Regions from separate parts of the Priestia sp. FW507-14D1A genome, predicted to be linked through region 4. Evidence: riboswitches for the same ligand, from Rfam matches in the RefSeq annotation. Region 4 holds a riboswitch; each other region holds the start of a gene.
What was found. A riboswitch is a leader RNA that binds a small molecule or an ion and turns the genes downstream of it on or off. The one in region 4 is predicted to bind cobalamin.
Positions count from the first base shown of each region.

Region 1: another riboswitch for cobalamin. It lies ahead of AC3WJG_RS23015 (HoxN/HupN/NixA family nickel/cobalt transporter); the one in region 4 lies ahead of AC3WJG_RS19525 (ABC transporter substrate-binding protein).
Region 2: another riboswitch for cobalamin. It lies ahead of AC3WJG_RS08450 (ribonucleoside-diphosphate reductase subunit alpha); the one in region 4 lies ahead of AC3WJG_RS19525 (ABC transporter substrate-binding protein).
Region 3: another riboswitch for cobalamin. It lies ahead of AC3WJG_RS14865 ((2Fe-2S) ferredoxin domain-containing protein); the one in region 4 lies ahead of AC3WJG_RS19525 (ABC transporter substrate-binding protein).

Region 1 is NZ_JBYSWQ010000008.1:90,544-98,044, forward strand. Features, by position in the region: gene AC3WJG_RS22995 (DinB family protein) at 1-193, opposite strand, end outside; gene AC3WJG_RS23000 (type 1 glutamine amidotransferase domain-containing protein) at 829-1,353, opposite strand; gene AC3WJG_RS23005 (DoxX family protein) at 1,659-2,081, shown strand; gene AC3WJG_RS23010 (M20 family metallopeptidase) at 2,150-3,280, opposite strand; gene AC3WJG_RS23015 (HoxN/HupN/NixA family nickel/cobalt transporter) at 3,543-4,340, opposite strand; cobalamin riboswitch at 4,474-4,656, opposite strand; gene AC3WJG_RS23020 (organic hydroperoxide resistance protein) at 4,762-5,181, opposite strand; gene AC3WJG_RS23025 (undecaprenyl-diphosphatase) at 5,334-5,927, opposite strand; gene AC3WJG_RS23030 (response regulator transcription factor) at 6,081-6,812, shown strand; gene AC3WJG_RS23035 (HAMP domain-containing sensor histidine kinase) at 6,816-7,501, shown strand, end outside.
Region 2 is NZ_JBYSWQ010000001.1:1,550,218-1,557,718, reverse strand. Features, by position in the region: gene menD (2-succinyl-5-enolpyruvyl-6-hydroxy-3-cyclohexene-1-carboxylic-acid synthase) at 1-902, shown strand, start outside; gene menH (2-succinyl-6-hydroxy-2,4-cyclohexadiene-1-carboxylate synthase) at 906-1,715, shown strand; gene menB (1,4-dihydroxy-2-naphthoyl-CoA synthase) at 1,732-2,550, shown strand; gene AC3WJG_RS08460 (o-succinylbenzoate--CoA ligase) at 2,633-4,096, shown strand; gene menC (o-succinylbenzoate synthase) at 4,100-5,203, shown strand; cobalamin riboswitch at 5,483-5,668, shown strand; gene AC3WJG_RS08450 (ribonucleoside-diphosphate reductase subunit alpha) at 5,802-7,501, shown strand, end outside.
Region 3 is NZ_JBYSWQ010000003.1:245,909-253,409, reverse strand. Features, by position in the region: gene AC3WJG_RS14880 (cation:dicarboxylate symporter family transporter) at 1-255, shown strand, start outside; gene AC3WJG_RS14875 (M42 family metallopeptidase) at 363-1,400, shown strand; gene AC3WJG_RS14870 (hypothetical protein) at 1,753-1,911, shown strand; cobalamin riboswitch at 2,059-2,237, shown strand; cobalamin riboswitch at 2,356-2,535, shown strand; gene AC3WJG_RS14865 ((2Fe-2S) ferredoxin domain-containing protein) at 2,638-3,018, shown strand; gene cobJ (precorrin-3B C(17)-methyltransferase) at 3,032-4,654, shown strand; gene AC3WJG_RS14855 (sirohydrochlorin chelatase) at 4,673-5,584, shown strand; gene cobK (precorrin-6A reductase) at 5,581-6,348, shown strand; gene AC3WJG_RS14845 (precorrin-8X methylmutase) at 6,354-7,001, shown strand; gene AC3WJG_RS14840 (cobalt-precorrin-5B (C(1))-methyltransferase) at 7,005-7,501, shown strand, end outside.
Region 4 is NZ_JBYSWQ010000006.1:5,889-13,389, forward strand. Features, by position in the region: gene cobD (threonine-phosphate decarboxylase CobD) at 1-849, opposite strand, end outside; gene cbiB (adenosylcobinamide-phosphate synthase CbiB) at 824-1,810, opposite strand; gene AC3WJG_RS19520 (adenosylcobinamide amidohydrolase) at 1,815-2,531, opposite strand; gene AC3WJG_RS19525 (ABC transporter substrate-binding protein) at 2,512-3,471, opposite strand; cobalamin riboswitch at 3,730-3,862, opposite strand; gene AC3WJG_RS19530 (thioredoxin family protein) at 3,953-4,267, opposite strand; gene AC3WJG_RS19535 (YpjP family protein) at 4,456-5,058, opposite strand; gene AC3WJG_RS19540 (class I SAM-dependent methyltransferase) at 5,442-6,218, opposite strand; gene AC3WJG_RS19545 (BrxA/BrxB family bacilliredoxin) at 6,353-6,790, opposite strand; gene AC3WJG_RS19550 (polysaccharide deacetylase family protein) at 7,032-7,501, shown strand, end outside.

The DNA.
Region 1 (7,501 bases), on a different contig from region 4:
CAGTCGGCTGATCTACACCGTTTTCTAACTGATCTTTCACACGTGAAACAATCATGCGCTCCATCAAATATAAATGTTCTAATACTTGCATAACGCTCCACGTATTAGATGCTGGCTGTTGATTTAATTGTTCATATGTTAATGATTCTACACTGCTCAATACATCATTTCGAAACTGTTCATTTTTATTCATTTTTCATCCTCCTCTAGGATTCCTCTAGCTTATCGTATCAAAAAACTCTTCCATATAAAAAAGATATCCCTTTCTTTAACCATGTTTTAGCTGCAATTGTTTCACGTGAAAAAATTGCATTTTCTATTTGACATAGATCAACTGAGGTGTTATATTTAGATTTCTGGCTTTTCTTTAAAAGCTGGACATAGTGAAAGTAACTTGAAAGGATGTATCGTACAATGCAAGGTAAAAATACTGGCATTCGACACATGTCTTTGAACAAAACTTATTCACACTGGATCGGCTTCGGAGCCGTAAGGATGCAAGAGAGGTAGGGCTTGCGTCGTTTAGGTTAATCGATCATGTGGAAAAACAAACCGCGGCAATGGATGAAATCCATGCAAGCACAATCAATGCTAATTGTGCCCTAACAACAACGAAACATACAAAAACCGTAATCATGGATTTTATAAAGAAAGTAATCATTTTGTTTTTACACTTGCAGAAAGCAAGTTACTGATAAGAAACACGAACAAAAGCGAGCAGATGCATCTGCTCGCTTTTTTAATGATTGTTTTTTATTTGCTTTATCATTTCTTTTTTAGCGGACCTTACAAAAAAAGCCAAAACCAGTATGGTTTCGACTTTTTTTCTTATTGCTCTGCTAGTACATCAGCAAATGCTTTTGCATAAGGAGGAAGGTCTGGCGGGCGGCGGCTTGAAATGATGTGGCCGTCGATTACGACTGCTTCATCATGCCAAATAGCTCCCGCATTTTCCATATCATCTTTGATTCCTGGCGTACTTGTTACGTTTCGGCCATCTAAGATTTTTGCAGAGATTAATACCCATCCTGCATGGCAGATTTGGCCGATTGGCTTTTGCTGTTCATCCATATGACGAACCATTTCAATTACTTCAGGGTAGCGGCGCAGTTTATCCGGCGCCCAGCCTCCAGGTACTAAAATAGCGTCATATTCAGCTGGATCAACATCTTTAAACGCGTAGTCCGATATGGCTGGAACACCGTATTTCCCCATGTACGTTTCGTTTGCTTTTTCTCCAACTAAATGTACTTCTGCTCCTTCTTCTCGAAGACGCATCACTGGATACCATAGTTCTAGATCTTCAAAGTCTGCACTAACAAGCGCAATAACTCTTTTATTTTCTAAGCGCATCGTAACACCTCCGCCATCAGTATAGCATGTTGGAGAATAAGATTGAAAATAAGGGACTAAATTATACATAATTAAAGGATTTTTCAAGTGCCCTTCAGAAAATTTTCGTATGCCAAATGGTCTAATTTTATATTTTTACTTGACTGGGGACAAACATCACACTACAATGTGTAGTGTGATGTTCATAATGTTGTAAAATTATCCAAATCAGAAAGACTTTCTGATTTAATTGCTACATTTCTTTTTTCAGGCTTTTACACTACATAATGTAGTGTTTTTCAAATACACTTAAAGGAGGAAGTAAAGTGAATAAAAACGTTGAAATTGGTTCACTTATTATTCGTTTAGTATTAGGTTTTACATTTTTAGTGCACGGCTTTCAAAAATGGCAAGGCGGGATTGAAAATACAGTAGGGTTCTTCGATAGCTTAGGAATCCCTGGTTTCATGGCATATATTGTTGCAACCATTGAACTTGTAGGTGGGGTTCTTATTATTCTTGGTCTAGCAACAAGAGTCGTAGCTGCTTTATTTGTGGCAGTTATGCTTGGCGCCATTTTTACAGCCAAGCTTAAAAGCGGATTTGTTGGCGGGTTTGAGTTTGATATTGCCTTAATTGCCATGTCTGCTCACTTATTTCTTGCAGGAAGCCAGTTCCTTGCTCTTGATGCAGTGGTATTCAAAAAGAAAGAAACTGCCTTTTCTCTTCAAGAAGAAAGCAGTAAATAAAAAAGAAAGCTTATACTCTCCCAATATAAGCTCTCAGATTAGTCCCCTCCGTTTGAGGCGGGCTTTTTTTATATTTGCAGCAGCAAATTCGCAAATAAAGAAGAACGCTCGGATAACGTATCAATTTGAATATGTTCATATTCCGCATGTATTCCTTTTCCGCATGCTCCTAGCCCATCCAACGTGGGAACGCCAATGGCCGCTGTAAAATTGCCATCACTTCCTCCTCCAACAGCTGCTTCTTCTAATTTCATACCCAGTTTGGCCGCGATTGACTGAGCGCATTCAAATAACTCTTCCGTTTGTTTAGACTTGACCATCGGAGGACGATTCATGCCTCCCGTTACTTCGAGCTTAATCCCTTTTAAAATGGGTGTTAAATTCAAAATAATATCCGTCATGCGTTTTGCTTCTTCTTCTGTAGAAACACGTAAATCCACGTGCGCTTCTGCATATTCCGGCACTACATTTGTACCGCTGCCTCCCGTAAATGTCCCAACGTTCACCGTTGTACCTTTTTCATAATCTGTTAAGCTCTGCAAGAAAATCACTTGGCGCGCCAGCTCTTCAATCGCATTGATTCCTTCTTTGTGGTGATTACCCGCGTGTGCTGCTCGTCCCCATACTTTTACGGTAAAAATTCCCGCTCCTTTGCGCGACGTTTTTAACGCACCTGAACCCGCCACCGCCGGTTCCGCTACTAGCACTGCTTCACTTCTTTGCGCTTCTTCTTCAATGTATTTTTTAGAAGAAATTGACCCAATCTCTTCATCCGAATTGCAGAAAAACACAATTTTTTTATCCAGCGGTAAGCCAAGCTCTTGAATCGCTTTAATCGCCCATATAGATTGTACAATGCCCCCTTTCATGTCTAAAATTCCCGGACCGTACAGCTTGTTTCCCTCTGTTCTTAGACTCAGCCTTCCCTTTTCCCACACCGTGTCAAAGTGACCGATGATTAAAAGCTGCTTTTCTCCTTCTCCAATCGTAAATTTCAAGTGGTTTCCTACTTCTTTTTCTTCTATGATTTCGTACCCTACCCCTAAACGCTTTTGAAACAGCTGCGTTAAATACTTTCCACACTGATCTACTAACTCTTTACTGTAGGACGGTGATTCTTTTTTCACAAATCCCACTAAATCTTCGAGCATCTCTTGTTCGTGTTCTTTTAAATAACTAAACACGCTTTGTTCTACCATTACCTGACTCAAATCAATTCCTCCTCTAGAAAACCCCTGCTGCTTGCATTAAATGCTTTTATTTATCGTACGTATAACTATGTTCTACGTTTCACATAACGACCTTAAATTATCCTTAATTATAATGGTTTTCAGACAATTTTCCATCCTTTAAATACAGATAATACTTTAACTTATTCATAACCGACCGAAAATAGCCATAAACTTCAACAAATTCATACAAAAAAGCTTCAATCTTCAACAGATTAAAGCTTTCGTTTGACTAATTGACATTTATTTTAATATTTTTCCCTTTTGACTTCACACTCACAAAAACAAACATAGACACTAAAAAAATAAACAGAATAACGCCAACCATTTCAAAGTTTACTTCGGCCCATGGGTTAAAGAAAGTGAATGCTAAATAGAACGACACACCATACGCGAGGACAACAATAACCCAGCCCATCAAGCGGGAAGCAGATTGTCCAAATTTACTCGATTCATTTACCATTTTGTGTACAATCATCGAATCGATTGTATCTGTAAGCATCATGCCAAACATAAACACTAGTCCCAACAAAAGCGGCGTATACTTGCCTGCGTTCCCTACAGCTAGAGACCACACGGCCGTTTGACTGACCGTTTCGGCTGCTAAAGCGAACAATGCCCCTACAAGAATAATTAAAAAAGGATTCGTTGTTCCTTTTGCGATTTTCGGAATAAACTTCCCTTTTAATCCGCTCAGCTGAAACTCTTCTTCTTTATTTTTAGTTCGAAGCAAATGATATGTGTTTAATGTTCCAATCAGAAAGAGAGAGATAATGGATACCCAAGATGCAAAATGATCGAAATATGATGGAAACGTAAAATTCTTCATCACCACGCCCAGCACCCCGGCCGTGACGGCCACCATTCCTCCATGACCTAGTGAAAACAGCGTTCCGACCCACGGGGCAAAACGGCTGCCCATTCTCCAATTATATCGGGTCTGGCCGTCAATAAAAGCTAAGTGATCTGCATCCAATCCGTGCCTGATTCCTAATAAAAAGACAAGTAAAAAAACTGATAAACCTTCCATTTCCTACACTCCTTTTTTTAAAATAAAACGTAAAAAAGCCTCAATTCTATAGAAATTGAGGACGTGTCGGCATATGAAAATAAACAGCAATTGCTCACTGCGTACCTTGATACACCGCCTCTTTCCTAGAAGAGTCAAGTGTACAGAATAGGTAGGTCTCCTGGCTTGAGATCATCATTTTCTACCGTCTTCCCCATTTTGAGTGACGATAAGATAGAAAACTCCCTGCTTACAGTGGCTGGACCGCTCGAGATTTGCACTCGATTCCCTGTTACCTCTTACGCTATGTAAGAGCACCTAAACTGTGCGAATGATTCATTTTCTTCCTCATTATACTAGTACCGCTTACAAATGAATAGAGAAAATTCAAATAAAAAAGCCCTGCTAAGCTTTACATGCTTAGCAGGGCTTTTTAAAGCAATTAAACTACTTCTACCGTTACGTCTACGTTGCCGCTGATTGCTTTTGAATACGGGCAGTATGAGTGAGCTAGGTCTACGTATTTTTTCGCTGTTTCTAAATCTAAGCCTTCAATATGAGCTTCAAGCGCTACTCCAATTTTCACTCCTTGATCAGCTTTATCAGGAAGCAGCTGAACAGTAGCTTTTACTTCACTGCTTTTGATTTCTACGTTATGTTTTTTCAACATAAATTCTAACGCGCTGTTGAAACAAGCACTGTATCCAGCTGCAAACAGCTGCTCTGGGTTTGTTGCTGTTGTTGCTTCTCCACCAAGCGCTGGAGGTGTTGCAACGTCTAAGTTAAAGATGTTATCTAAAGAGTGAACTTCTCCTGTTCTTCCACCTGTGTTAACGACTGTTGTTTCATATAAAGCTTTCATGTATAAACCTCTCCTCTTTTTCATTAATTTTATTAAAAGTTTTTTGTTTATCGTTTCTGTAATTTAATTGTACACAATTTAATTTTAAAAAACAAGTATTAAATACATTAAAAATTCCCCAATAAAAAAAGCCGCGTATTTGCGACTTTTTCTTAATAATATTGAGACTGTTCGTCATAAGCTGATTTTCGAAAAATAGACAAGTTGGTAATAGCTCTCATCAGTTTCGTATTAAAAATAACATAATGAATAAACAGCGCCAGCACGCAGCCTAGAACGGCTCCTGTTAACACATCGAATGGATAATGAACGCCAACCCATACGCGTGAAAAGGCAATGAGTACGCCCATGACAACCCACATGCGCCCTGAACGTTTGAAATGCAGCCAAATGGTAAAAGTGATAACTAATGCAGATGTAGCATGATCGCTTGGAAATGAAGAATTTGCGGCGTGATCAATAAGCTGATTCACGTGGTGAGAGATAAACGGACGATCTCGATAAGCAAATAAACTAATCACTTTATTGATAATGACTCCTGTGGCACAAGCACACAAAGCTTGAAATGCTACAACACGGCTGCCGTTTTTATTAATAAGTAAAAACAAGCCGAGTAAAACGATAAGTACATACTGGGCATAATCTGCAAAGAATACCATCAGCGAATCTAGAGGCTTTACGTGTGAGGCATACTGATTCACCGCGTGGAAGATGGTATAATCTACTGAATTAATAGCTGATAACATAATCGAAATCCTTTCTTATTTTTAAATGTCATTAGCTATCTTATCAGTTTCTTGAGAAAATGAACATTATTTCTCGGGCTATTATTGATATATTTAGTCAAATAACTATTGATTTCCCTGTCATTTATACACCTCCAATCTCTCCGTGCTATAATGTACGCAGCTATACATAGACACAAGGGGGAATTTTCGTTGAGTAAAGGCAGAATTTTAATAGTAGAAGATGAGCGCAAAATTGCTCGTTTAATTCAACTCGAGCTTGAACATGAAGGGTACGAAACGGGCATAGCTTACACGGGAACAGAAGGATTGGCAGAGTTTCAAGAACACGATTGGGATTTGCTGCTTTTAGATGTGATGCTTCCTGAACTGAGCGGACTCGAAGTACTTCGTCGCATTCGAGCAAATGATGATCAAACGCCCGTTATCTTATTAACAGCTCGAGACGCCCTTCCTGATAAGGTAAGCGGACTAGATTTAGGAGCAAACGACTACATTACAAAGCCTTTTCAAATTGAAGAGCTTTTTGCACGCATTCGCGTATGGCTTCGCCATCCCGCATCAACATCGACTGCTGAACAAGAAACAGCAACTCTTCAACTAGGGAATTTAGTCGTTAACGAAAAAACGCGAGAAGTTACGCGTGAAAATGAAGCTATTGAGCTGACTCCTAAAGAATATGATTTACTTGTCTATATGCTTCAAAACAAAAATCAAGTGCTGAGCTTTGAACAGCTTCTTACAAACGTTTGGGGATTTGATTATTACGGAGACACAAATATTGTATACGTATACATTCGTTATTTACGTAAAAAGATTGATGCTTCATTTTCAACTCCGTACATTCAAACAGTGCGCGGCGTTGGCTACATGCTGAAGGAGTAGCTTATGAAACTACAAACAAAGATTATTCTTACATCAACTGCGCTGCTTTTTATTCTGCTAGTAATTGCAAACAGTTCGATTTACTTCATTTTCAAGAAGACCATGGAAGACAACGCAATTGAACGTTTGCAAACAGAAACAAGCAATGTAACAAATGGGCTAAAGCAAACGAGTGCGACGGTTAAACAAGCCAACTTGCTTCGTGCCTATTTGCCCCCTAACGGAATGATTCGTATTTTACCCAAATCCGGCAGTCCTTTAGTTGTATCCGTTACGGATCAAACGAAAGAGCTTCAGGACTTACCTTATTCCTATTATTCAAATGAACAAACAAGCATCAAAGAAGATGACGGCCATCTATACGCGATTTCACACACCCCTGTCATTTGGACGAACGGTGAAGTTGTTTCTTTGGAAGTCACGGAACAACTGGCAGATGTGGAACAATCTCTGCAGACATTAAAATTTATCTTGCTCATTGCCTCGCTTGTTATATTAATTCCAACCATATTTGCTGGACGGCTTTTAAGTAAAATTATTTTGCGGCCTATCAAATCTCTTATTCAAACCATGGAAGAAATTCAAGTGTCTCGCACATTTAAAAAAATTGACCTCTCTTCTTCTTCTAAAGATGAGTTAGATCAAATGGCCAACACCTTCAATAATATGATGGATTTATTAGAGGAAAA
Region 2 (7,501 bases), on a different contig from region 4:
AGCGTTTTCACCCGGAAGTTGTCATTCGTTTTGGCGCGATGCCTGTATCAAAACCGCTATTGCAATTTTTGAAAGCACACGAGCCGACAGAAATGTTTGTAGTGGACCAAGGTAAAGGCTGGAGAGATCCTACTTTGCGTTCAACAGTGATGATTGAAGCCGATGAGACATTATTTTGTGAAGAACTGATCAAACGTCTTTCAGCGAATCAAGAGGAATCTACTTTATGGCTGAGTCTGTGGAAAAAGATTAATGCTCAAACTGTACAGGCTTTAAGAACATTAACTTCTGGCCAGGAATGGTTCGAAGGACAAGTAGTTCAAGAAATTGTTGATGTAGTACCTGAAGGCACGGCTTTGTTTGCTGGAAATTCAATGCCTGTTCGAGATATTGATTCTTTCTTCTTAAATACGGAAAAAGAGATTCCACTCTTTGTAAATCGGGGTGCAAATGGAATTGATGGTGTAGTTTCGTCTGCTCTAGGCGTAAGCACGGCTTACGATCACACCGTTTTATTTATTGGTGACCTATCGTTTTATCACGATCTAAATGGTCTTTTGGCAGCTAAAATGCATAATTTAAATTTAACCGTTGTGCTAGTTAACAATGACGGCGGAGGAATTTTTTCATTTTTACCGCAGTCAAAACAAGAAAAGCACTTTGAATTTTTATTCGGTACGCCAACTGGATTAAACTTTGAGCATGCGACTCGTCTGTATGATGGCACATTTTCTTCAGCAAGCAGCTGGGAAGAATTTCGACATGCAATGAACCATGCTTTCGCAAAAGGCGGGTTGCATGTTGTAGAGATTCGTACAACTCGTACAGAAAATGTAGAGACTCATCGCAGTTTGTGGAAACTTGTTTCCGAGGAAATAAATTTGTCAAACGGTGAGGAATAAGCAATGATGTATCAATTAAGTGGTGTATCTTACTATGTGCACACCGAGGGGAAAGGAGAGCCGCTGCTTCTGCTTCACGGTTTTACTGGTTCTTCTCAAACCTGGCGTACCCTTATGAAGAAATTCGCTAAAGACTATCAGGTGATTGCTGTTGATATTATTGGTCATGGCCAATCAGCAGCTCCGAAAGAAATCAAACCATATTCAATGGAAGCAGTTGTTGAAGCACTGCATGAGCTGCTTCAACAGCTATCTCTATCACAGGTGAATGTAATCGGATATTCGATGGGAGGAAGACTTGCTCTTTCATTTGCTCAGCGATATCCACACCTTGTGAAAAAGTTGTTATTAGAAAGCGCATCGCCTGGTTTAAAAACACGAGAAGAACAAAAGCTAAGAAAAGAAAAAGATGAACAGCTGGCGAGCCGCATTATGAAAAATGGGATTGAAGAGTTTGTGAACTATTGGGAGGAAATCCCTCTGTTTCGTTCTCAAAAGCAATTGCCTCGTCATGTCCAAGAAGCGGTGCGTAAAGAAAGACTTTCTCATACAGAGATCGGCCTTTCCAACAGTTTGAAAGGAATGGGGACAGGAGTCCAGCCGTCCCTTTGGGAGAAGCTGGACGATCTGGTGATGCCGGTTTTGCTTATTACAGGAGAAGTAGATCAAAAGTTTTGTTTAATTTCCAAAGAAATGCAAACATTAATACCAAATGCTACTTCTAAAATTATTTTAGGGACAGGCCATGCAATTCACGTGGAACAACCCGAGATTTTTGGTAGAATAGTAAGTGAGTTCTTAGCTACTACATAATTAGGAGGAAATAAAGATGACAGTTGAATGGACATCAGTACGTCAGTATGAAGACATTTTATACGAAACATATAACGGAATCGCTAAAATTACGATTAACCGTCCGGAAGTGCACAATGCATTCCGTCCAAAAACAGTAATGGAATTGATCGATGCATTTGCTTATGCTCGTGACGATGCAAGCGTTGGAGTAATTGTATTAGCAGGTGCTGGGGATAAAGCATTTTGCTCAGGCGGAGACCAAAGAGTTCGCGGCCACGGCGGCTATGTAGGAGAAGATGAAATTCCACGTCTAAACGTTCTAGATTTACAGCGTTTAATTCGCGTAATTCCAAAGCCGGTTGTTGCGATGGTATCAGGCTATGCAATTGGCGGAGGCCACGTTCTTCACGTTGTATGTGACTTAACAATTGCAGCGGATAACGCAGTCTTTGGACAAACAGGTCCTAAAGTAGGAAGCTTCGATGCAGGATATGGCTCTGGTTACTTAGCTCGCATCGTAGGTCATAAGAAAGCGCGTGAGATCTGGTTCTTATGCCGTCAGTACAACGCTCAAGAAGCACTAGACATGGGATTAGTAAACACGGTCGTTCCATTAGAACAGCTTGAAGCTGAAACAATTCAATGGTGTGAAGAGATGTTAGAAAAAAGTCCAACCGCTCTTCGTTTCTTAAAAGCAGCATTTAATGCTGATACGGATGGCTTAGCTGGTATCCAGCAATTTGCGGGTGACGCAACGCTTCTTTATTACACAACCGATGAGGCAAAAGAAGGTCGCGATGCATTTAAGGAAAAACGCAATCCAGACTTCCAACAGTTCCCACGTTTCCCTTAAACAGCTGAAACAGCTTGGTGATTATCATCAGGCTGTTTTTTCAATTTAATTTAGTTAATCAGTATAAAAAGGAGAGAAATTCATGAGTAGCCAAACGATTCCTAATGGGCTTATGCAAAGAGCATATTTGACGCCAAATCGAGTGGCGGTAGAAACACCGCAAACGTCTCTTACGTTTCAAGAGCTTCATAAACGTGTTCAAAAAGTAGCACAGCAGCTTTCGTTTAACGGTGTAAAGCAAGGCGATACCATTGCTTTATACATGAAAAATAGAGTGGAGTTTATTGAGATTTTACATGCGGTTTCTTATATTGGCGCCCGGTTGCTGCTCGTCAACACGCGTTTGACAAACGAAGAAATTAATTATCAGCTAACAGATGCAAACGTGTCGTTGCTTATTGCGGATGAAACATTTTTAATGAGAGAATTCCAAAGTTCCATTACTCAGCTTACTTTACCTGCTTTAAAAAGTTCTCCAGAAGCAGAAACAGGTTTTCAAAAAACGTGGAATCTCGAGGACACATTCACCATTATGTATACGTCTGGAACAACAGGTCATCCAAAAGGAGTGCTGCAGACATATGGAAATCACTGGTGGAGTTCCGTTGGCTCAGCGCTTAATTTAGGATTAAATGAAAAAGACTGCTGGCTTATAGCGGTTCCTTTGTTTCATATTAGCGGCTTATCTATTTTAATGCGGAGCGTCTTTTACGGAATGAAAATCATTTTAGAAGAACGGTTTGAAGCAAGAGCAGTAAATGAAGCGATTGAAAACAAAGGGGTAACGATTATTTCGGTTGTCACTTCCATGCTGTCCAACATGCTCGATGAGTTAGGGGAACGGAAATATCCGCATACGTTTCGATGCATGCTTTTAGGAGGAGGACCTGCACCGCTTACTATTTTAGAAGCTTGTGTGAGTAAAGAAATTCCTGTTTATCAAACGTATGGAATGACAGAAACATCTTCACAGTTCGTTACGCTTTCACCTGAAGATAGTTTGCGAAAACTGGGATCAGCAGGTAAACCATTATTTCCATGTGCAATGAAAATTGTAGATGAAAAAGGAAATGAGACCAGCGAAGCAGGAGAAATTATTGTTAAAGGTCCAAATGTTACAAAAGGATATTTAAATAAACCTGAAGCTACTGAAAAAGCAATTCAACAAGGCTGGTTCTATACAGGAGACATCGGGAAAGTGGATGAAGAAGGCTTTCTATATGTGTTAGACAGACGTTCAGACCTTATTATTTCAGGTGGAGAAAATGTATATCCAGCTGAAATTGAAAATGTTTTGTTGAAGCATCCCGCTGTTAAAGAGGCCGGTGTAACGGGAGTAGCTGACGAAAAATGGGGACAAGTGCCAGCTGCATGTGTTGTTGTAAACGAAGACGTTTCAGATGAAGAATTATCTTTACACATTCAACAATTTTTAGCAAAGTACAAACTTCCAAAGTATTTCGTTCGAGTACAGGAGCTGCCGCGAACGGCTTCTAATAAAATCATACGCCGGAAGCTATCATCGTTCATACAGAAAGGGAGCTAATCGATGATTATAAAAAAAGTACATCTTTATAAAATTGACATGAAGCTTCTTTCTCCTTTTTCAACAAGCTATGGTACAGTGCAGGATCGAGAATTGATTTTGCTTGAAGTAGAAGATGAACAAGGATTTACAGGGTGGGGAGAAGTAGTTGCTTTTTCATCTCCTTGGTATACGGAAGAAACGATTCAGACGTGTTTTCATATGTTAGACGATTTTTTAATTCCCTCGCTTCTTCATCAGCAGCTTCAAAAACCAGAGGATGTTCAAAAGTTATTCAAACCTCTAAAGCGAAATAACATGGCTAAAGCAGCTTTAGACTGTGCTGTGTGGGATTTGTATGCAAAGCGGCAGAACAAACCGTTATCTGAAGTAATTGGAGGAGTAAGGTCTGCTGTAGAAGCTGGAGTGGTAGTTGGCTTAAATGATATTTCCATAATGAAAGAACAAATAAAGACTTACATGAAAGATGGCTATAAGCGCTTTAAAGTGAAAATTAAGCCGGGTGCTGACTATGAGCTACTGAAACAAATTCGAGATGAATTTCCAAGCATTCCTCTTATGGCTGATGCCAATTCAGCCTATACGTTAAGCGATAGTGATTCATTGAAGAAACTAGATGAATTGAATTTAATGATGATCGAACAGCCGTTAAGTTCTGATGATATCCTTGATCATCGATTGTTACAAAAGCAAATGCAGACGCCAATTTGCTTAGATGAAAGTATTGTGAGCTATGAAGATGCACGTCATGCAATTGAACAAAGAAGCTGTAAGATTATCAATGTGAAAATCGGTCGAGTTGGCGGAATGTCCGTAGCAAAGCAAATTCATGATTTGTGCGCCCAGTATGGTGTAAGACTTTGGGTTGGCGGAATGTTAGAAGCCGGGATTTCAAGAGCTCATAACATCGCCCTTGCGACATTGCCTTCTTTCACGATACCAGGTGATATTTCTGCGTCATCTCGCTATTGGGAAAAAGATATTATTAAGCCCGAAGTAGAGGTAGAAGCCGGAGTAATAAAGGTGAAGGGAAAACCGGGGATAGGATACGATATCGATAAAAACTTTATCAAAACAATCACAGCATTTGAAAAAGAATACCAATAATTAAAAACCGTTTTTTATGTAAAACGGTTTTTTTTATTGAGGTTGTCAATGTTTAGTAGAAAAATAGGACAAATTTTTTAAAAAGAGCACATTGTTCCATCAAGCGTGTCAAAACATGTTATGATGGAATAGTTTGATGAAAAAAGTCGAAGAGTTTTATCGTAAAAAACAAAATTATTTTTGAAAATAGGTTGATAGTTTTCTAAGTTGTCCTATATAATGTGTTTATAACATAACACAATATGTTGTTTTGAAATCGATAATAAAATACTATATTTTGTGTTTTCCAGTGAAAAAGGTGTCTGATAAAAAGACTTAAAAGGGAATTTGGTGAAAATCCAAAGCTGTCCCCGCAACTGTGAATGCTGATGAAATAAGGAGATCCACTGTGAGTAAACATCATGGGAAGGCCTTAAAGTAAAAAGAAGCATAAGTCAGGAGACCTGCCTTTTTTATGTCGTTTTATCTTCTTCGGGAGGTGAGAGGGTAGAGCGAGGATTGAGAAAAGACTTAGTGTCTTCTTCTATCTTCGTTCTATTCGCTCACCGAGGTACGGTGAGCGATTTTTTATTTTGAAGTGAAGAGAGGAGCCATATTTATGGTGAATACATTAAAGCCTACAATTCTACATGAATTAACTGCATATATTGAACGTTTAAAAAATGAATTTACGCAGCTTGATTTTTCTTTGTATGAGGAAAAGGTTATTCAAACTGTTACAGTAAAGGAAAATATGACGGACGAAAAGGTTGCAAACGTCCTAATTTTAGCAGCCTTAGAGCGTATTTCAATGGAAGAACCAGATTGGACGTACGTAGCGGCAGACGTCTACTTAAACGAACTATATCGAAAAGCAGCGGACAACCGAGGTTATGATAAAAAAGAGAAGTACGGTTCGTTTTATCAGCTTATTCAAGAACTAACAAAAATCGGCATTTATAATAAACAGCTATTAAAAACATATACAGAAGAAGAAATTAATGAAATTGCTTCAGTCATTATTCCTGAACGCGATCGTTTATTTACATACATTGGATTGTTGACATTAGCAGATCGCTATTTAGCGACATCACATGATAAGCGCGTATACGAATTACCGCAAGAACGTTTTCTTATCATTGCTATGACGCTGATGTCTCAAGAAAAGAAAGAAAATCGAACAGCATTAGTAAAAGAAGCGTACTGGGCGCTTTCTAGTCTATATATGACGGTTGCCACACCAACGCTTTCAAACGCAGGAAAGAGCTACGGACAGCTATCTAGCTGCTTTATTGATACGATTGATGACAGCTTACGCGGTATTTATGATAGCAATACAGATTTGGCCACGCTTAGTAAAAATGGAGGCGGAATTGGTGTCTACCTCGGTCATATTAGAAGCCGAGGAAGTGAGATAAAAGGTTTTAAAGGCGTATCATCAGGAACAATTCCATGGATGAAACAGCTAAATAATACGGCTGTAAGTGTCGATCAGCTAGGTCAACGACAAGGGGCTATTGCCGTATATTTAGACGTATGGCATAAAGACATCTTTTCATTCTTAGACGCGCGGTTGAACAATGGTGACGAACGCCAGCGCACGCATGATTTATTCACTGGCGTATGTTTGCCAGATTTGTTTATGGAAAAAGTAGAAGCACGTGAAGACTGGCACTTATTCGATCCTCACGAAGTTCGTACGCTGATGGGCTACTCGTTAGAAGATTTTTATGATGAAGAAGAAGGCAGCGGTTCGTTCCGCACTCGTTACGCTGAGTGTGTAAATAATGAACAGCTTTCAAGAGAGACAGTACCTGCTATTGAAATCTTCAAGCGCATTATGCTTTCGCAGCTTGAAACGGGGACGCCTTATATGTTCTATCGTGATACGGTTAACCGAGCTAATCAAAACCGCCACGAGGGCATGATCTACTGCAGCAACTTATGTACAGAAATTACGCAAAACCAAAGCACAACGGTCGTAACAGAGGAAATTACGGAAGACGGAAAAATTATTATTACAAAGAATCCGGGCGATTTTGTTGTATGTAATCTTTCTTCTATCAACTTAGCGAGAGCCGTAACTGAAGATGTGCTTGAACGTTTAATTCCAATTCAAGTACGCATGCTTGATAACGTTATTGAGTTAAATGATTTGCCGGTACTTCAAGCAAAACTAACAAACCAAAAGTACCGCGCAGTAGGGCTTGGCACATTTGGTTGGAACCATTTGCTTGCCTTAAAGAAAATAGCATGGGAAACAGATGAAGCGGTAGCATATTGCGATGAATTGTATGAGCAAATCGCTTACTTAACCGT
Region 3 (7,501 bases), on a different contig from region 4:
ACCTCAAAAGGAATGGCTGGTGTACCAGGGGCATCGTTTGTAGTTGTACTTGCTACACTTGAATCTATGGGCTTCCCTCTTGAAGGCATGGCATTTATTGCAGGAATTGACCGCATTCTTGATATGATGCGTACCACAGTTAACGTAGTAGGAAATGCTTTAGCTGCTATTGTAATGTCCAAGTCTGAAGGCGAGTTTGATAAGCAAAAATCATTAAATTACACAAATGAATTAAAGAAATCAAACATAGCTTAAAACAAAAAAGCCGGGCAGATGCCCGGCTTTTTTGTTTGGAGTTGCCTGTTATCTTTTTTGAAACATATGGTAAAATAAAAGAAATGAGAGACAAAGGAAGTGTCATAATGACGGAAACTGTTCAGTTAATTAAAAAGCTTGTTTCGATTCCCAGTCCTTCTGGAAATACAGAAAAGGTAATTTCATTTGTCGAAGACTATGTAAAAGAGCTAAATATTCAAACGTATCGCAATCGAAAAGGGGGCTTAGTCGCTACTATTCCCGGTAAAGATACAGATCACCACCGCATGCTGACGGCTCATGTCGATACATTAGGTGCTATGGTAAAAGAAATCAAACCGAGTGGACGTCTGAAAATCGACCTGATTGGAGGGTTTCGCTACAATTCTATTGAAGGAGAATATTGTGAAATTGAAACTTCATCAGGAGAAGTATTTAAAGGAACCATCCTTATGCATCAAACATCTGTTCATGTGTATAAAGATGCAGGGAAAGCTGAGCGGAATCAAGAAAATATAGAAATTCGATTGGATGAAAAAGTACATAGCGCAGAAGATGTTCGCAGTCTTGGAATTGAAGTCGGCGACTTTGTTTCGTTTGATCCTCGTGTAGAAATAACAAAAAGCGGTTTTATTAAATCTCGTCATCTCGATGATAAAGCAAGCGTAGCTTTATTGCTTCAGCTCATGAAAATAATTCAAGAAGAACAGATCGAACTGCCATACACTACGCATTTTCTCATTTCAAATAATGAAGAAATTGGATACGGAGGAAATTCGAACATTACGCCTCAAACAGTAGAATACTTAGCGGTTGATATGGGTGCTATGGGAGATGGACAATCTACTGATGAATACACCGTGTCTATTTGTGTAAAAGATTCAAGCGGCCCATATCATTACGGTTTGAGAAAGCATTTAGTGGAGCTAGCTAAGCAGCATGATATTCAGTACAAATTAGATATTTATCCGTTTTACGGATCAGATGCTTCTGCTGCTATTCGTGCCGGACACGATATCGTACACGGCTTGATTGGTCCAGGAATTGATTCTTCTCATGCGTTTGAGAGAACGCATCAAGATTCATTGAATCATACGTATAAGCTTCTCTATTACTATGTTCAGTCGAACATGATTCTGCTTTAAGAAAGGGATATTTAATTAGTGTATTTTTATGCAAAGGAAAGAACAGAACGGGATTGTGATGTCTGTTCTTTCCTTTCTTAAAAAAGAAGCCGGCTGTCTGGCTTCTTTTTTTTTATAAATACTATATATTTTTTTACTGGTGAATCAACAGTTGGTTAAAAAAGCACCTTTTTAAAAAGGTACAATACTGCTTAAACCTTTTGTACATTTTGTTCATTTACAGAAGTTAAAATGTTTTTAAATTTTTAAAAGTTTCTTGTGACAAGTTTTGTAGAATGGGTTTTCAAAAGGAAATGGTTTCGTCATAATGTGGATATAGCGATCACTACAATAATCGGAGGCGAATCTTTTCATGTGGGTACTGACGGTATATGCTGGAAAAGAAATGAAAATGTTTGAATTTGAAACTGAAAAGCAGGCGAGAGAAGCTTTTGCCAAAACAAATGGCTGTAAAGTTCTTTCAGAAGTCGTGTATTATAATGATCCTCATTTAACATTGGTAGCTATATAAGTAGAAAAACAAGAGCTGATTTTTTGCTCTTGTTTTTTTATGGCTCTTTATATCCTATAAAAAGAATAGAGTTGAAATAAAAAAAAATGTACGCTATGATATGGTAGTTACTTCTATTATTCTGATAGTTTAAAAGGTTCATATATATCAAACAGCAACAGTAAAGATGCCAAGAAGGCTTAATAGGGAAACTGGTGAAAGACCAGTACTGCCCCCGCAACTGTAAGTGTGGACGAACGAGTATAACCACTGTGGAAAAATCACGGGAAGGTTCTCAAGTAGAATGATACACAAGTCAGGAGACCTGTCTTTATTGTGAAGTTTCTATTTCTCCGGGGAGCGGGAAGGGAAACGTTGGCTTAAAGTGGCATTCGTGTACACTCTTATTCTGACGTTTTACCCGCTCGCATATTAGCGAAGCGGGTTTTTCTCGTATCGCAAAACTACATATCGTGCAAAAAAGGTGCGCAATGTCCACATTGCGTTAAATGGGAAGTCTGGTGTGAAGCCAGCGCGGTACCCGCCACTGTGAAGATGAGCTGATTGCATATGCCACTGTATTCGGGAAGGCGCAATCAAGTGATGAATCGAAGTCAGGAAACCAGCCTTTTTCTAATGCGAAGCTTACCCTACGGGATATAGGTGGAAGTGCAAAAACTTAGTTTGAATTTTTCTGCGCCTCTATCATTGATAGAGGCGCTTTTTTTAGTAAAGGAGCGAATGAGTGTGACGACGTGGAACTTAAATGGAACAAAACATCACGTATTGATTTGTAATGGAAGCAGCTGTATGAGAAAAGGTGGAGAAGAAGCCACGCAAGCTATTCGAAATAAAGTGACAGAACTGGATTTGGATGAAACGGTTCATACAACGCGTACACGTTGTAACGGACGATGCAAAGATGCTCCTGTAGCTATCGTCTATCCTTCAGGAGATTGGTACAAGCAGGTCACTGAAACCGTGGCTCATCGGATTGTCGAAGAACATTTAGCAGGAGGCTGCAGTATAAAGGAATCGCTTATTTATGAATATGATCAAAATGGTTTCGTTTCTCCGGAAAACAGTGACTCCATAGAAGGAATTGACAAAGTAAAAAGTAACGCATAAAGGAGGAGCTAGCATGAAAGGTAAACTTTTAGTTATTGGATTTGGGCCGGGAAGCTTTGAACATATTACACAGCGAGCAAGAGAAGCCATTCAAGAAAGTGATATGATCATCGGTTACAAAACCTATGTGGAATTAATTCAAGGACTGTTAACGAATCAGCAAATTATTAGTACGGGAATGACCGAAGAAGTAAGCCGTGCACAGGAAGCTGTAAAGCAAGCTGAAGCAGGAAAAACCGTAGCTGTCATTTCGAGCGGAGATGCGGGAGTATACGGAATGGCAGGCCTTGTGTATGAAGTGTTGATTGAAAAAGGCTGGAAAAAAGAAACGGGCGTAGAGCTGGAAGTAATTCCTGGCATTTCGGCTATCAATTCATGCGCATCTCTCCTTGGAGCGCCCGTGATGCACGATGCTTGTACAATTAGTTTAAGTGACCACCTTACGCCTTGGGAGCTAATCGAAAAAAGAATTGAAGCAGCTGCACAAGCAGATTTTGTAGTGGCTTTTTACAACCCAAAGAGCGGAAGACGAACAAGACAAATTGTTGAAGCGCAAAGAATTCTATTAAAGTATCGTTCCCCTGATACGCCTGTTGGTCTTGTGAAAAGCGCTTATCGTGACCGTGAAGAAGTCGTAATGACCAACTTAAAAGACATGTTAAATCATGAAATTGGCATGCTGACTACCGTTGTTGTCGGAAATTCATCTACGTTCTTTTACGACGATTTAATGATTACACCGCGCGGATATCAGCGAAAATATACCCTCAACCAAACGGAGCAGCCGCTAAGACCGCATCAGCGACTTCGAAAAGAAGCAGAACCATGGGCTCTCGATCAAGAAGAGACTGTAAAGCAAACAGCTTCGACTATTGAAGCAGTTCAGACCAAAACAGAAGAAACAGCAACTTCACGAGCTCTTGCAGAAGAAGCGCTTCAAGCAATTTTAGGTGAACCTACTTCTGCGGTCGTACGTCAGCCAGTACAGTCTATTTTCGAAGTGGCGATTAGTCCAGGACTTGCCAATAAGAAATTCACGCCTGTTCAAATGACAACACTAGCAGAAGTTGTTGGTGAAAAAGGTACGATGGAGTATACACCTGACCATCAAATCAAACTGCAAATCCCAACGGCTCAGCCAGATGTGATTATTAAAAAGCTCCAAGCAGCTTCCTTTTTACTATCTCCGGTCGGAGATGTGTTCACAATTAAAGCGTGTGATTTTTGTGACGGAGAAAAAAGCGATGCTATTCCACATACGGAAGAATTACAAAAACGCCTCGGGGGAATGGACATGCCAAAAGAGCTGAAGCTTGGTATTAATGGATGCGGTATGGCTTGCTATGGCGCTGTTCAAGAAGATATCGGCATTGTCTATAGAAAAGGTGCGTTTGATTTATTTTTAGGAGCTAAAACGGTTGGACGCAATGCGCATTCAGGTCAAATTGTGGCGGAAGGTATAGCGCCTGACGACATTGTTGAAATAGTGGAGAACATTGTCCATGAATATAAAGAAAAAGGTCATCCTAATGAGCGGTTTCATAAATTCTTTAAGCGTGTGAAGAACGTTTATGGATTCGACTATCAAGATATAACACCAAAAATAAAAGTAGAACCAGCTCCGTGTGGAGATTAAAAAATGGGAGGGCATTATATGAAATCAGTTTTATTTGTCGGTCATGGAAGCAGAGATCCTGAAGGGAACGATCAAATTCGCGAATTTATTTCGACTATGAAGCATGATTGGGACGCATCTATTTTAGTAGAAACGTGTTTTCTAGAATTTGAACGCCCAAATGTAAGTCAAGGCATTGATACATGTGTGGCAAAAGGAGCACAAGATGTAGTTGTAATTCCAATTATGCTCTTGCCTGCGGGCCACTCTAAAATACATATTCCGGCGGCTATAGATGAAGCTAAGGAAAAATATCCACACGTAAACTTCGTATACGGACGTCCCATTGGCGTTCATGAAGAAGTCCTTGAAATTTTAAAAACGAGATTACAAGAATCAGGAGAGAATTTAGAAACTCCAGCTGAAGACACGGCTGTTATCGTCTTAGGGCGAGGAGGAAGTGATCCTGATGCAAACAGTGATTTATATAAAATTACGCGCCTTCTTTGGGAAAAAACAAACTATAAAATCGTTGAAACTTCTTTTATGGGCGTAACTGCTCCGCTGATTGATGAAGGGGTAGAGCGATGTTTAAAACTAGGCGCTAAAAAAGTGGTTATTCTCCCGTATTTCTTATTTACAGGAGTACTAATTAAGCGTTTGGAAGAAATGGTGACGCAGTATAAAATGCAGCATGAAAACATTGAGTTTAAGCTCGCCGGCTATTTCGGTTTTCACCCAAAACTGCAGACAATTTTAAAAGAACGTGCTGAAGAAGGATTAGAAGGGGAAGTGAAAATGAACTGCGATACGTGTCAATATCGCCTCGGCATTATGGAGCATATTGATCACCATCATCATCACGATCATGACCATGATCACGGACACCATCACCACGATCACCATCATGACCACGACCACCATGAAGATAAGGTCGGCGGGCTAAAATGATTTTATTGTTAGCCGGAACTAGCGATGCACGTGCATTAGCCGTGCAAGTGAAAAAAGCAGGTCATGAGGTTACGGCAACGGTTGTAACCGAAAACGCAGCTATCGAATTACAGCGTGCAGAAGTGAAAGTGAAAATTGGACGTCTCACAAAAGAAGATATGATGGATTTTGTAAACGAACATCGTGTAAAAGCTATTGTGGATGCAAGTCATCCCTTTGCGGAAGAAGCGTCTAAAAATGCTATCGGCGCAGCTGCTGAAACAGCGATTCCTTACATACGCTATGAGCGGGCTTCGCAGGCTTTTACCTATGATAATATGACAATGGTTTCTACGTATGAAGAAGCAGCAGAAGTAGCAGCTGTGAAAAAAGGAGTTATTATGCTCACAACAGGCAGCAAAACGCTGCAGGTTTTTACAGAAAAGCTGCTTCCTCTTTCAGATGTACGGCTTGTTGCTCGTATGCTTCCAAGGCTGGATAATATGGAAAAGTGCCAGCAATTGGGATTCCCGCAAAAAAATATTATTGCTATTCAAGGGCCGTTTACAAAAGAGTTTGATCGAGCGCTGTATAAGCAATACGGAGTGACGGTCATGGTCACAAAAGAAAGCGGAAAAGTTGGATCTGTGGATGAAAAAGTGGAAGCAGCTAAAGAGTTAGGCTTAGATATTATTATGATTGGGCGACCGAAAATTGAGTATGGAACCGTGTATTCCACTTTTGAAGAAGTGGTTCATGCTTTAGTAAACCAAAATAGGAGTTGATTGAGATGGATTTTCGTACAGAATTTAAACCGTTAACTGTTCAGCCTCAGCAAATAGAAGGAAAAAGTTTTGAGATGATTACAGAAGAGCTTGGGCCTCATCCGTTTACAGACGAACAGTACCCAATTGTTCAGCGCGTAATTCATGCGTCTGCAGACTTTGAACTTGGGCGCAGCATGCTGTTTCATCCAGATGCGATTCAAGCAGGAATTAAAGCTATTCGCAGCGGCAAGCAAGTAGTTGCAGATGTACAAATGGTGCAAGTAGGGACAAACAAGCAGCGAATTGAAAAACACGGCGGTGAAATCAAAGTTTATATTTCGGATCCGGACGTAATGGAAGAAGCAAAGCGCTTAAATACAACGCGTGCAATTATTTCGATGCGAAAAGCCATCAAAGAAGCAGACGGTGGAATTTTTGCAATTGGGAACGCACCCACAGCTTTACTTGAATTAATTCGTTTGATTAAAGAAGGAGAAGCGAAGCCTGGGCTTGTTATTGGTCTGCCGGTAGGATTTGTTTCAGCAGCTGAATCTAAAGAAGAACTTGCAAAACTTGACGTACCGTTTATTACAAACATCGGGCGAAAAGGCGGCAGTACGGTAACGGTTGCTGCATTAAATGCAATTTCAATTCTTGCAGATCAGGTGTAACGCATGAAGGAAGTACCAAAAGAACCTAAGAAACTCAGAGAAGGCTATACGACGGGCGCTTGTGCAACGGCAGCTACGAGAGCAGCTCTGCTTACGCTAATTTCAGGAGAAGTGCAAGATGAGTCAACGATTTACCTACCTGTCGGCCGCTTTGCTACGTTTCATCTTGAAGAATGCGAGTATCGCACAAGCAGTGCTGTAGCCAGCATCATTAAAGATGCTGGAGACGATCCCGATGCCACGCACGGAGCGCTGATTATTTCTGAAGTTTCGTGGTGTAATGGTGCAGACATTATCATTGATGGAGGAGTGGGAGTAGGGCGTGTGACAAAGCCCGGTCTCCCAGTTCCTGTCGGTGAGGCAGCCATTAACCCTGTTCCAAGAAAGATGCTGAAAGAAACGGCTGAACAGCTTCTAGCCCAATACAATATACAAAAAGGCGTTAAGATTGTCATCTCGGTTCCTGAAGGAGAAGAAATGGCGAAAAAGACATTAAATGC
Region 4 (7,501 bases):
TTTTAGTTGACTCAAGATCCGTTCCCGTTCTTGTTTAATATAATGTACGGTTTCTTTTACAAAATCTTTTTCATCCACACATATCATGCCTACTTGCTGCGACAATCCATTCACACTCCAAGGAGGCTGCTTTTTAGACATCTTGCTGATGATTTTTTGATTTGCCAAAATATAGCCAAGACGAAGCCCGGCAATATTAAACATCTTTGTCATGGAACGCACAACGATGATATGTTCATAATCCAGAATAAGAGAATCAAATGAAGGCTGATATTCGACAAAATCAATAAATGCCTCATCAATCATTAAGTATGTACCATGATGAGCAGCAGCTTTTACTACTTTCATCCATTCCTCATGACTATACATAACGCCCGTTGGATTATTTGGATGGCAAATCCACAGTATTTTTATATCCGGAAGAATGCTCATAATCAACTCTATATCCCAGCTCCAGCCATTTTCTTCAGCTAAAGGAATGTATGTCACTTCACATCCATAAGCTTTACTTGCCTGTTCATATTCAACGAAAGTCGGCTGTACAATCCCTGCTTTCTCTCCTGAAAATAACGAAGCAATAAGGAAAAACGCTTCAGCGGCACCATTTGTAGGCAGCACTTGAGCAGCTGAAACATGATGATGAGCTGCAAGTTTATTTTTCAGCTTCGTTACTTGAGGATCAGGATAACTAAACGCTGCATCCTTGAATTCGTTCCACTTTTCGTGAAGCACAAGGGGAGCCCCTAAAGGATTTGTGTTCACGCTAAAGTCTTTTATATGCGACAAATTCTCGGCCCCTATTGCTTTTAAAAAGACAGTAGGATTAGCTCCATGTGTAGGTAATAGCACTAATAACTCCTCCTAACAAAAAATATAATAACCACGTAGCATAGACCGTCCTTTTCATAATGAAAACAGCTTGTTCAATATGACCGGCTTGCAGGGGAATGAGTGGTTCACCCATTTTTGCACGATTAGATTCTATGCCTTTATATGTATTAAGTCCGCCGAGTTGAATACCTAACAGAGCCGCCACTGCGCTTTCCCCGTATCCGCTATTTGGACTTGGATGCTTCTTAGCATCACGCTTAATCAAACTCGTTACATGCCCAAGAGAATACTGGCTTTTTGCTACATTAACAGCCGTCATCACCACTGCAGTTAACCGACTTGGAATATAGTTTAATACGTCATCGGTTTTTGCACTAAAGTAGCCGAACAGAAAGTAGCGGTCATTTTTGTACCCAACCATCGAATCACATGTGTTAATAGCCCGGTAAAAAAATGCTAGGGCTCCTCCTCCTATAAATGCATAAAAAAGCGGAGCTGTAATACCATCACTTGTATTTTCAGCCACGGTCTCTACCGTCGCTCTGGCAATTTCTCCTTCTGACAAACGATCTGTATCTCGTCCCACAATCATGCTTACTTCATATCTAGCTTTCTCCATATCTCCTAGCTGAAGCGGCTTTTGTACCTTATAGGCAGCTTCGCTTAAAGAACGAGTGGATATAGTAGTCGCAATCATTACGCCCTCTACTATAACACCTGCTATAAAATGAACTCCGTACAAAGCATGGAGGAACAAAAAGGGAACAACTCCTGCGAGCACAGCCATACTTATCACAAGAAGCAATCCTTTGAATCGTTTTCCTGCACCTGTATTTAATCTGGAATCCATCCAATAAATCCATTTGCCGAACCAGCGAACGGGATGCGGCCAATTTTCGGGGTCACCTATAATTCGGTCAATTAGTAAAGCAATCGTCATGGCCGTCATGTGTGCAATTATCGCTTGTGTAATACTCATTTCTTCACCTCTTTCCCTTAAGTCCCTGCTCTAAGCTTATTTTCACCAGCTTGGCTACCGCTTGCCCTAAAGCGGTCATAGAGCCTGCATATTCATATAATGCTCCTTGCTGAGACGCTGCAACTGAGATGCTGTCCGTAGATGTTCCCGTAGCAATCGTCTTTGTAGCCGAATCTATGACACCCAGCTGTGACAGCGTTTTTGTTTTAGCTTCTGTGGCCGCGATAAAAAGCTGTAAAAACGCTGCATCCGTAAGCGTACCTTCCACGAAAAAAAACATATTAATTGTACCGGGAGAGGAATAGAACGGGACAGCTTCATCAGCTGTAATATCTACTGCGTTTCCTACTCCAGCCGTTATCACGGAAGCTACTCTTACTCCGTAGCCTTCATAACAGTAAACCGCTCTTTCTTTTAACCAAACGGCTGTCATCAACCCTACGATTTGCTCATGGCGCACATTTTCTTTCATCAAATATTGCTCATACTCCAAAGAAGGAGTATCTGAATAATAGTCTTTGTGAACAAATCGATTGTAAAAGGTGTCCGTTTCCGTAATGCCTGTTCCTAAAACCCCTGAGCTGTATGTTTTATAAGAAGTCTCGGTTTTCATGATTAAAAGCTCAGGCCGTTCTTCAATTTTAAGATGTGAAAAGGGACCAATCCCCTTTTCAATTCGAACTGGAATATGGTCCCTCTTCTTATTTATTGTACACCTCAGGGTATACTGCTTTTGCTAAGTCCTCTAAGCCATCTACAATACGAGGTCCTAAGCGATTGATTTTGTTTTGATCAACCTTCTCGATGTTACCCTCTTTTACAGCAGTCATGCTGCTCCAAGCGGGACGCTTCATAATCTCATTTTTGTCTGCATCATACGTTGCGATAATAACGTCAGGGTTTAACTTAACAACTTGCTCTTCAGAAAACTTAACCCAACCCTTTTCACTAGCTGCTACGTTATCCGCACCGATCATAGTAAGCATTTCGTTCATGAACGTACCTTTTCCTGTTGTATAAATCTCAGGAGCTCCTGATACCTCTATCCATACTTTTTTACGATCTTCTTTTGAAATCGTTTTTGCTTTTTTCTCAATTGAAGCTACTTTTTCTTTCATGTCTTTAATTGTTTGATTAGCTTCTTTTGTTTTACCTGTTAATTTACCGATTTGCGTAATAGAATCATAAACCGTATCAAACGTTGTTGAATCTTTTACAACAAATACCGGAATACCCGCACTTTCAATTTGTTTAAATACTTCATCCGAAACGCCCATACTTGAAGCGTGTGCCAGCACTAAATCAGGATTTAAAGCAATAACTTTTTCCGCATTAACGTTCATATCTCCTACCTGCGCTTTTTTCTTTACGCTTTTAGGATAATCATCGTTGCTTGTAACACCGACTAATTCTTTTTCAAGGCCAAGGGCATATACAATCTCCGTATTACTTGGCATTAAGGAAACAATTTTCTTAGGCTGTTTTTTCAACGTGATTTCTTTATCACGCGCGTCTTTTACCTTCACTGGAAATGCAGCTTGTGACGTTTGTTCCGTATCTTGCTTCGTTTTTTTATCACTGTTGCTTTGGTTGCCTGCACCGCATGCAGCAAGTACGATGACTAACAGTGCAATAATGGAATACGAAAGCCATTTTTTCATCTAAATACTCCCCCTATATATTGTTCATTGTGAATACGAAACCTCCACGTTAAAGAAAAAGCAAATGATCATGCAAAAAGCAGCGCTATCCCGTTTTTCCGCTTTGACTATGTATACTGCTCGCAGGCAGCTTCAAAATAAAAAAGCTTTACTTTCAATTGAAAGCAAAGCAGGTAACGTCAAGATAAGCAGGAAAAGAATCCGTTCACTATACTTGATATGTATGTTCATTACCCTGCTTCACCCTTCCTCGAAGGTTTCACAGCTAACAATAAGGCAGGTCTCCTGACTTACGCACAGAGCGCTTACAGTGGCGGGACCGCGCTGGTTTTTCACCAGACTTCCCTTTTCACTCAATCTTTAAATTGAGACCTTATTGCTTTACGATTATTCACTTGTCCTAGTATACCCCACTCATGGAAAAATGGAAATAGCCATTCTCACAAAAAAAGCTGCGAGAATGCTCTCGCAGCTTAAGGAATTAAAGAGTTGCTAAAAATTCACGGACCGCTTCAGGCGTTTTAGCATTTGCACTGTGCAAGTGTGCAATTTTTTCACCGTTTTTATATACAAGAAGAGAAGGAATACCCATTACATTGTTTTCAGCAGAAAGTTCTTCAAACTCATCCTTATCAATTTTAAACCATGCTTTATCTGTATTTTCGTCAACGATTTCATCAATGAACATATCCAAACGTTTGCAATCAGGACACCACGTTGTCGTAAAAATTCCAACGCTTAGTGTTTCGTTCTTAATTTGTTCGCGAAATTGTTTTTCTTCCGTAAATTGTTTCATTATGTTACCTCCAACATCTATTCGTTCCTTCTCCCTATTCTATGGTAAGAAGTCTGACTTCATTATAAACGATTTTTTTATCATTGTGCTAATGTTTCAGCTTATTTAGACCATAACGGTTTTAGACGTAAAAAAATGCTAGCTTAAAAAAGCTAACATTTCGAAATCGCAGAATGTTGTGTCTATTATCAGCTAAACCATTTAGGCGGCATGTTTCGGTTCCAATAAATTTTCCCTAAATCATAATGCTTCTGAAAATTATCTGCAGCCGCATGATAGTGAAAATTAAACCAGTATCCATCTTTTGGAGGATTTTCACGCCGTACATGAAATCGTATTAAGTCCTGACCGGTTTCCCGGTCATATACATGGAAAATCTTTTCACCGTAGCCAGCAGCAGGGTGCTCGCTTATCTCGAGATTCTGAATCGACTGTTCACGTTCAGTGCCAATGTCGGTCAGCACTTCTTCAATTTTAGGTAACACTGCTAGACGAAATTCATCTTCAATGACAGGTCCAATTTTTGTTCCAAATTTTTCCACTGACTGTTTTTCAGCTGATTCCATTGCATACGTAACAAATGATGAAACGTCTTCATATTTTGGTTCTTCATATGGCAAATGAATATCTTCTATAACAGCTGTGACAGGAGTTGTTTCTCTTACATACCCTGCTTTATGTTGCTTGTCCGCTTTTGCATCATCAACGTATAAATATTCTGGTGGAGTGACAAGCCCAAATGTAAATACTGTAATAAATACAATTAGCATTCTTTTTATCCATCTAGGCATTCGTATCTTTCCTTTCTCATCTTTTCCCATATGGTCTTTTCATATCGTAAAATTCATTGTTATAACTCACTAGGTATTGTAACATACTTATTAATTTTTTACCTATATTTGCTTATTCATTTATGCTGCCTACGGGCATTCGAAGACTTTTTAGTTAGCACCTTCCTTCTTCTATTTGAGGTTGTCACACCGAGCGGAAACCTATACAAGATATTCCTTTTTTGCTGGATGCTTAAACACAAAAGTATTTTTATGTTCAAAAATATATCATACTTTTATGAACTTTAGATGAAATTCATAAAAAAAACTTCCAAAACTTTTTAATTCCTAAAAGGTTTTGGAAGTTTTTTCAATGATCAGGATTCATTTTACTTTTTTGTTTATTATTGTATATCAATTGTCCCGTAATGAAATTTTGATGTTTTTCGTTTTTGTACGGTAAATCCATGTTCTTCAAAACGACTGCTTTTCCAATGATCTTTTAGCACGATCTTTTGTTTGGCTACTCTTTTTGCTTCTTGTATAGCCATTGGCGTCAGCGTAGTATACAGTGCTATTGCTTTAATACCGTTAATTCCATTCGATTCATCAATTTGCTCTTGAAACATAGGATCAAAGTAGACAACATCAAAAGAATTATCTTCACAACACGCCAAAAACGATTCAAAATTTTGATGAACCACGTTTATACGCTTCATTGCATCGTTCAACTCTTGTACGTCACTTTCCCAATTTAAAAGTCCTTGTTTGACTAAATAAGCTACATAGCGGTTGCCTTCTAGTCCGACAACTTTCCCGCTTTTCCCTACCGCTGCGCTCGCCATCATACTATCCGATGCAAGACCAAGTGTACAGTCAAGCACGCTCATTCCTTTTTCTAAACCAGCAGCTTCAATAAACGGATCACGTTCTCCTCGCAGCCATCTCTTTACTCTAAACATAGCGGAATTTGGATGAAAAAAAATAGGTTCCTCTTCATTTTGGACATGCAATTCTACTCTATTCTTACCGACAACCAGCACGTCTGCAGCTTGAAGATTTTGAAGATCTGCAACGGATTTCTTCTCTCTTACTACAAAAGGTATACTTAAATCAGCGGCTACTTGTTTGGCTTTTACAGTCATCTGTTCATTTGTTCGACCAGCAGTCGTAACAATCACTTTCATAACTCCCCCTACACTGTTTGGCTATTTACATAAAGAAAAAGGATGCCGATAGACATCCTTTTTCTTATAAAGTATATGCGATTTTTCTCTAAAAATCTATATACTAGATGTGACAAAAGCAGGACATTTTATGAACAGTGCTGCTTAAAGCCATTTAAAATATTTTCAAAAATAACTTCTAACGGCTGACCTTCAATTTCATGTCGAGGAATAAAATGAACGACTTCTTTTCCTTTTAAAAGCGCCATAGACGGTGATGAAGGCTCAATGTCCCCAAAATATTCACGCATTTTAGCTGTTGCTTCCTTATCTTGGCCAGCAAAAACAGTTACCACTTGATCTGGTTTTTGCTCAGACTGTAAGTACGCTTGCGTTGCTGCAGGACGTGCTAAACCAGCAGCGCATCCACAAACTGAATTAACAACAACAAAAGTTGTTCCTTCTACGTTTTCCATAAAATCAACTACGGCTTCCTCTGTTGTTAATTCTTCATAACCAGCTTGAGTTAATTCTTGACGCATTGGTTTAACTAACTGACGCATATATTCTTCATATGCCATTGACATATTAACATTCCTCCTAACAATCATTCACGCTAAAAGCATACTATAAAAACCAGGAAAAATCTAGCTACTCACTCTTCAAATCCTTATCGTTGTCCCGTTCTCCTTTTCCATTTGACAAAAAAAGATTAAAACCGGGTCATATCATCTAATTTTTTTCCATAAAAATGTCGATTTTTACTATTAATATTCCATTTTTTGTACTATAGTAGTAAATAGTAGTTTAGTAGAAAGGATTTTCAAATTGAACCAGCGATTTAAACCGAACAAACGATTTAAGCCAAACAAACGATTTTATGCATTTTTGTCTTTAGTGTTAGTGATCGTCGCTTCTTTGTTTTTTATTACAGAAGCCAAAGGAAGTGAATCCGCTGCATCTCAGCAAGTATTAGCATCTACTGCGTTGCCGCTGAAAGAAGCTGCATCTTCAGCACAGCCTGAGAAGCTGCTTAATACACTTCATCATAATATGTATGTAGGAAATACGGTAAACGATCAAAATCAAGCTCTTACACAGCCTGTTTACCTTACGTTTGACGATGGTCCAACACCTGATACTCTTCATATTTTAGATGCTTTGCGTCAATATAACGTAAAAGCAACTTTCTTTATGTTAAAGCATCAAATTGACGTTCACCCTGAAATTGCTAAAAAAGTAGCACAGGAAGGACATGCCATCGGCTGTCACGGCGTCTCTCATGATATTCATGTCAT